One region of the Nonomuraea polychroma genome, then DNA from elsewhere that is predicted to be linked to it. Evidence: riboswitches for the same ligand, from Rfam matches in the RefSeq annotation. Region 1 holds a riboswitch; the other holds the start of a gene.
The links. Region 1 has a riboswitch for cyclic di-AMP ahead of EDD27_RS30785 (coiled-coil domain-containing protein). Riboswitches for the same ligand answer to the same signal wherever they lie in the genome.

Region 1 (3,306 bases):
GCACGGCGGCGCGACCGCCGTCGGCCCGGGATCGACCGAAGAGCCGGGTTTCACCGCCAAGTCCGCCCGCCAGCAGCAGGAGAAGCAGGCCATCGCGCGCCGCGCGGCGCAATTGGTGCGCCCCGGCACCGCCGTGGCGCTTTCTGCCGGCACCACGACGTGGGCGCTGGCGCACCACCTCATCGGCGTGCCTGAGCTCACCGTGATCACCAACTCCATCCCCGTTGCCGACGTCTTCCACCGCAACCCGCGCTCCGACCGCACGGTGGTGCTGACCGGCGGCGTACGAACGCCATCGGACGCCTTGGTGGGCCCGGTGGCCGTGGCCGCCATCCGCCGCCTGCACGTGGACACGCTGTTCCTCGGCGTGCACGGGATGAGCGTGCGGGCCGGGTTCACCACGCCCAACCTGCTCGAGTCGGAGACCGACAGGGAACTGGTGGCGGCCGCGACCCGCCTGGTCGTCCCCGCCGACCACACCAAGTGGAACACGGTGGGCATCAGCACCATCGCCGAGCTGACGGAGGCCGACGTGGTCATCAGCGACGCGGGGTTGACCGAGCAAGCACGTACGGAGCTGGCCGACAGGGCCGGAGAACTGATCATCGCGGAGGCCTCGCTTTGAAGCGCACCATCACCCACTTGGCCGACGGCCGGGAGCTGATCTACTTCGACCGGCGGGACGACGCCGAACGGAGTGCGATCGACCGCCGTACGCTCGACCCCCGGCCGTTGGCCTCCGAGCTGCGCTACGACCCGCTGACCGAGGAGTGGATCGCGATCGCGGGCCACCGACAGACGCGGACGTTCCAGCCGAAGGGGACGGCGGCCGAGTGCCCGCTGTGCCCGTCGTCCGAGACGCGGTCGACGGAGATCCCGGCGTACGACTACGACGTGGTGGTGTTCGAGAACCGCTTCCCCTCTTTTTCCGGAAATTTCGGGACCTATGAGGATGTAGGTGGACTGAGCGAGGTCCGTCCGGCGGTGGGGCGGTGCGAGGTGGTCTGCTTCACCTCTGAGCATTCCTCGTCCTTCTCCCAGCTGTCCGACGCCCAGGTCGAGCTGGTCATGGAGGCGTGGGCCGACCGCACGGCCGAGCTGTCCGCCATCGAGGGCGTGGAGCAGGTGTTCTGCTTCGAAAACCGAGGCTCGGAGATCGGCATCACGCTCGCTCACCCGCACGGCCAGATCTACGCCTACCCGTACGTCACCCCGCGCACCAAGCTGCAGCTGGGCGCCGCCTCCCGCTACAAGGGGAACCTGTTCGCCGACGTGCTGGCCGCCGAGCGCGCCGCCGGCACGCGGGTGGTGGCCGCCAACGAGTCGTGGACGGCGTTCGTGCCGGCCGCCGCGCGCTGGCCGTTCGAGGTGCACATCTATCCGCATCGGCAGGTGCCCGACCTGGCGGCGCTGACGGAGTCGGAGCGGGCCGCGTTCGCGCCGCTCTACACGTCGGTGCTGAAGGCGTTCGACGGGTTGTTCGGGGTCGTGATGCCGTACATCGCGGCCTGGCACCAGGCGCCGGTGCGGGAGGGCCGCGACCTGGCGTACCTGCACCTGGAGCTGTTCAGCATCAGGCGGGCGCCGGAGAAGCTGAAGTACCTGGCGGGGTCGGAGTCGGCGATGGGGGCCTTCGTCAACGACGTGCTGCCGGAGGAGGCCGCGCACATGCTTCGATCACAAATAGATCACTAATAGATTTCTCCTTAAGGTCGCATGACTCGTGATCTACCACTAATATCCCGATAAGCACCGACCGTAACGGCCGGTGCCCGCCTAATCCCGGGCGTGTTGCCCGGGAGCCGGGGACCCATCGCAATTGGGGTGAATCCACTTCGGTGGTAGGGACCTCCCATTCCCGAACCCGTCAGCTAACCCGGTCGGCAGAGGGAGAGGAACATCTACGTGGCGGCTTCGTCCCCCGCGAGTCTTGCCATCGGCCTCATCACCGCCGCCGTCGCTCTTTTCCCGGCGACACAGGCGACCGCGGCGGCGTCAGCGCCCAAACCCTCGGAGTCCGAGCTCCGCACCCAGCTCAAGAAGCTCACCAGCAAGGTCGACAAGCTCATCGAGCAGTACAACCTCAAGCGCGTCGAGCTCGCCAAGGCCCAGGAGGCCGCCAAGAAGGCCGACGAGCGACTGGCCACCGCGGAGCAGACGCTGGCCGCGGCCCAGCAACGGGTGGCCGAGATCGCCCGGCTGCGCTACCAGAACGGCAATCCGCCAGTGCCGAGCTTCATGCCGCCGGAGAACGGCGGCAGCGCGGCCGTGCTCAACCAGCTGACCACCGAGCAGCAGGCGTTCGTTCAGGGCGTGGCCAAGGCCCGCGACGACAAGCAGAAGGCCGCCGAGGAGGCCGCCGAGCTGGCGGCCGGCATCCGCCGGGACACGGCCGAGGTCGACAAGCAGCGCGATGAGGCCGAGGACGTCATCGACGACATCAAGAAGAAGCTCGCGGACCTCGTGCCGTACGGCACCGGCCGCAACTCCGACGGCAGCTGGGCCCCCGAACTGCCCTCCGGCTCCGACAACATCACTCCCCGCACCCGGCTCATGCGCGAGCAGGTGCAGAAGAACTTCTCGCTGCCGTACGCGGTGGGCTGCTTCCGCTCGGGCTCCGGCGGCGAGCACCCGCTCGGGCGCGCCTGCGACTTCATGATGAGCACCGGCGGCGCGATGCCGACGGCCGCCAATCTCGCACTCGGCGACCGGATCGCGGAGTGGGCGATCAAGAACATTGACAAGCTCGGCATCAAGTACGTGATCTGGAAGCAGCGCATCAACCACGGCTCGGGCTGGAGCACGATGGGGAACCGGGGCAGCATCACCGAGAACCACTTCGACCACGTGCACATCTCAATGCAATGAAAAGGTGCGGCGCGGAGGCCCGCTAGTATGCAGGGCACCACGAAGGCGGCCACGGAGACGTACATCAGGGCCCTCGTCGGCTGCCTCGCCGACGACTGGTGCTCGTGGAGCAGGAAAGACGGTACGCCTATCAGCAGGCCTGCCTGACAGGCGCCGCCGCCAAGGCGCTCGGCCGCCCGGCCAAGGGCTGGAAGCTGAAGGGCAACGAGCTCTACTGGTTCAACCAGGGCTACAAGGCAGGCGGCCCGAGCGCCTGCAACACCTGGAAGGCCCCAACGTCCAAGGCGGCCTGACAGACCGCGACCATGGCAGGCTCCCCGGCGAGTGGGAGGCCGCGCGGGAGAAGTAGACGAATCCGTGTGCGAATCCGTCTACCGGCCGCTCCAAAGCACACACCGGGCCGAAGTAAGGTCAGAGTTCGTGACTGACTCCCGAACC
Region 2 (3,306 bases), 530 kb from region 1:
GCCGCCAGGGCGTGCGGGATCAGCAGGATGTCCCGCACCTCCGCCTCGAACGCCAGGTCCCGCAGCGCCGCCCGGTCGATCGGCGTGGAGTCCTCGGGCACGGCCATGACCACGCGCGGCCGGGCGAACGGATGTCTGTGCACTCTGCGGATGAAATACCGGAGCAGGCGCCGGGTGAGCTCACCGTCGGCAGGCAGACCGGCGCTGATCGGCCAGCACGTCTCGCCGGGCACGCCCACGGCTGCCGCGCCGTACCCGAGGACCTTGCCCGTCTCGGCGTCGAGCGCGACGGCCGAGGGCTCGTCCAGGACAATGCCCTTGCCCTTGACGTAGATCCGCGTCCTCGCCGCCCCGAGATCCATCGCCAGGTCGTGGCCGAGGACGCTCATCGCCGCTCCGGGGGGTTGACCGTCATGTGGCTTCTGTTTCCAGGTGCGCCCCAACGCAATACCAGGAACGGTTCGTCTTTACTCAAGGCATCTGAGCTCGGGCCGCGTGCCGCACCGCCCCGGTTTCGCGCCACAAGCGGGGCCGTGCGAAGCTGTGATTGTCCCCAACACCATGGAGGTCCTCATGGCGGATACACCGGAGCCGGAAACCAGCGAAACTTCCGAGGACGAGATGAAGCGCAAGTTCCGTGAGGCGCTGGAGCGCAAGCGCAACCAGCACGCGGGGTCGGGCGCGGGTGGCAGGGGTGGCGACCCATCGAAGATCCACGGGGCGCACGGCCCGGCTGCGAGTAAAAGATCGTTCAGGCGCAAGAGCGGCGGCTGAGGCTCGAATTTCGAGGGGGTACGGCATGCCGTGCCCCCTCTTTCTATGCCTTCATATGAAGGTAGATCTTTTGTCCGATTCATGATGAATCGTTTGCGTATGTCCGGAATACGTGGTTACAGTGTGGGCCATTACATAGCCGAATCCCGAGCGATCGGGAACCGGGGACCCATCCCTCAGGGGTGAATCCGGCCACCTGGCCGGTAGGGCATCCTCCAAGCCCGAACCCGTCAGCTAACCCGGTAGGCGTGATGGAGAGGACACCTCATTGATGTATCACCGCGTCGTACCCCCAGACAGCGTCGTGCCGGCCACCGGCTGATCGGCCCTTTTCCCAGGCTCTTTCCGCGCTCCGCGTAGTAACCCCCGCTCGGCTTTCTGCTTTGCTACGCCCTTTTTCAGGAGCGCGTGTCCCTGACCCCTCGCAAAGGACCTCACTGCTCTATGTCTGCACGTTTTGGCCTGCGTTCCTGCGCCCTGCTCGCCGCCTCCGCCGCCACCACGCTGACCATCGCCTGTACAGCCGCCCAGGCCGACTCCGACAACGAACAGAAGGTCCTGCTCAAGGGCTCGACCACAGCGTCCTATTTCTGGGACGACGGCTCCGGCCGCGCCGGTGACACCGGCATGCCGGCCAGTGGCAAGCCCATGCAGAAGGGGCTCGCCGCCAGCCCGAGCTGGCCGCTGCTGACCGAGGGATACGTCATCTACAAGGGCAAGAAGCTGCCCTTCTTCGTCGGCGACCGCGGCCCGGGCACGCCGTCCAACCGCGGCATCATGCTCGACCTGGACGCCAAGACCTTCGCCGAGCTGACCGGCGGCACGTTCAACCCCGACACGCTCCACGTGGACGGCGTCGGCGGCCAGGGCCACATCGACATCGACTACGTCATCACCAAGTGGGGTCCCGGTGTCGGCAAGAAGAACCAGCCGGTCCCCTTCTCCACCGGCGCCTGGGCCAGGAAGGACACCAACCCGGCCGAGCCCCCCAAGGTCGTGGCCGAAGAGGAGCCCACCGAGAAGCCGGCGGCCGGAAAGGCCGCTGAGCCCACCGAGGAGCCGGCGGGCGGGAAGGCCGTCGCCGCTCCTGAGCGTGTCTCCGCTCCCGCGAGCGCAGAGGACACCGAGGCCGAGGTCGGGGCGTCCAGTCCGGTGAGCGGCGCCGTTCTCGCCACGGGCATCCTGGCCCTGGCCGGCGGTGGCGCGGTGCTCGGCCGAAGGCTCCTCAAGAGCTGACTACGCGCCGCAGGCTCGTCAAGCGCTGACTTTACGTACGGAGACCAGAATGTCATTCTGGTCTCCGTGACCATGCGCGCAACCGCCAACGGCATTGACATCGCCTACGAGACCTTCGGCTCGCCGGCAGGACGACCCCTGCTCCTCATCATGGGGCTCGGTGCTCAGCTCATCCACTGGAACGAGGAGTTCTGCCGGCTGCTGGCGGAGCAGGGCCACCACGTCGTGCGGTTCGACAACCGCGACGCGGGCCTGTCCACGCACTTCCACGACAAGGGCGTCCCCGAGGCGGGGGCGCCCGCGCCGTACCTGCTCGACGACCTGGCGGACGACGCCGCCTGCCTCATGGACGCGCTTGCCTGGCCCGCCGCCCACGTGGTCGGGGCGTCGATGGGCGGGATGATCGCCCAGACCCTGGCCATCCGGCATCCCGAACGGGTGCTCACCCTGACCTCGATCATGTCGACACCGGGCACCGAGGTAGCCCCGCCGACCGCGGAGGCGCTCGCGGTGCTCATGGCCACGCCGCCGGCCGATCGGGACGGCGTGCTGGAGCAGGCGCTGCGGACCTGGTCCGTCATCGGTTCGCCAGGCTACGAGCTGGACCGCGAGTGGATCACCACCTTGGCCGGGACGGCCTACGACCGGTGCTTCGACCCTGCGGGCACGGCCAGGCAGCTGGCCGCCATCATGGCCTCGGGCAGCCGCACGGAGTCGCTCACGCAGGTGAAGGCGCCCACGCTCGTCCTGCACGGGGAGGCGGACCCGCTCGTCCCCGTGGCGGGAGGCCAGGCCACGGCGGCGGCCGTTCCCGGCGCCAGGCTGGTCACCTATCCCGGCATGGGCCACGACCTGCCGCGTGCGCTCTGGCCCGACATCGCCACCGAGATCACCAAGCTCACGAGCGCCTGAAAGCCTCGGCAGCGGCCCGTGCCCGGATGCGGGCCGCTCAGGCGGATTTCTCGCGGTACCGGAGAATCTCGGCCACGTTCCGCTCCGCCCACGCGGCCACCGCCGAGATCGGTTCGTGCAGCGAACGCCCGAGATCCGTCAGCGTGTACTCCACCCGCGGCGGCACCTCGGCGAACACCTCCCGCGTGACCAGCCCGTCCTGCTCCATGGCCCGCAACGTCTGCGTCAGCACCTTGGGCGTGACCCCACCCATCCGGGCCCGCAACTGCGTGAACCGCATCGGCCCGCCGATGAGGCTGAGCAACACCAGCACCGACCACTTGTCCCCAATCCGATCCAGAACCACCCTCGTCGGGCAGTTGGGGTCGAAGACATCACCGGTAT

Region 2: linked by a shared signal. The riboswitch ahead of EDD27_RS33160 (hypothetical protein) and the one ahead of EDD27_RS30785 (coiled-coil domain-containing protein) in region 1 are both predicted to bind cyclic di-AMP.

The regions. Positions count from the first base shown of each region.
Region 1 is NZ_SAUN01000001.1:6,748,282-6,751,587, reverse strand. Features, by position in the region: gene EDD27_RS30795 (DeoR/GlpR family DNA-binding transcription regulator) at 1-625, shown strand, start outside; gene galT (galactose-1-phosphate uridylyltransferase) at 622-1,695, shown strand; cyclic di-AMP (ydaO/yuaA leader) riboswitch at 1,764-1,900, shown strand; gene EDD27_RS30785 (coiled-coil domain-containing protein) at 1,906-2,868, shown strand; gene EDD27_RS30780 (hypothetical protein) at 2,973-3,161, shown strand; gene EDD27_RS30775 (DinB family protein) at 3,289-3,306, shown strand, end outside.
Region 2 is NZ_SAUN01000001.1:7,280,758-7,284,063, reverse strand. Features, by position in the region: gene EDD27_RS33170 (rod shape-determining protein) at 1-389, opposite strand, end outside; gene EDD27_RS33165 (DUF5302 domain-containing protein) at 574-774, shown strand; cyclic di-AMP (ydaO/yuaA leader) riboswitch at 902-1,038, shown strand; gene EDD27_RS33160 (hypothetical protein) at 1,219-2,010, shown strand; gene EDD27_RS33155 (alpha/beta fold hydrolase) at 2,083-2,922, shown strand; gene EDD27_RS33150 (winged helix-turn-helix transcriptional regulator) at 2,960-3,306, opposite strand, start outside.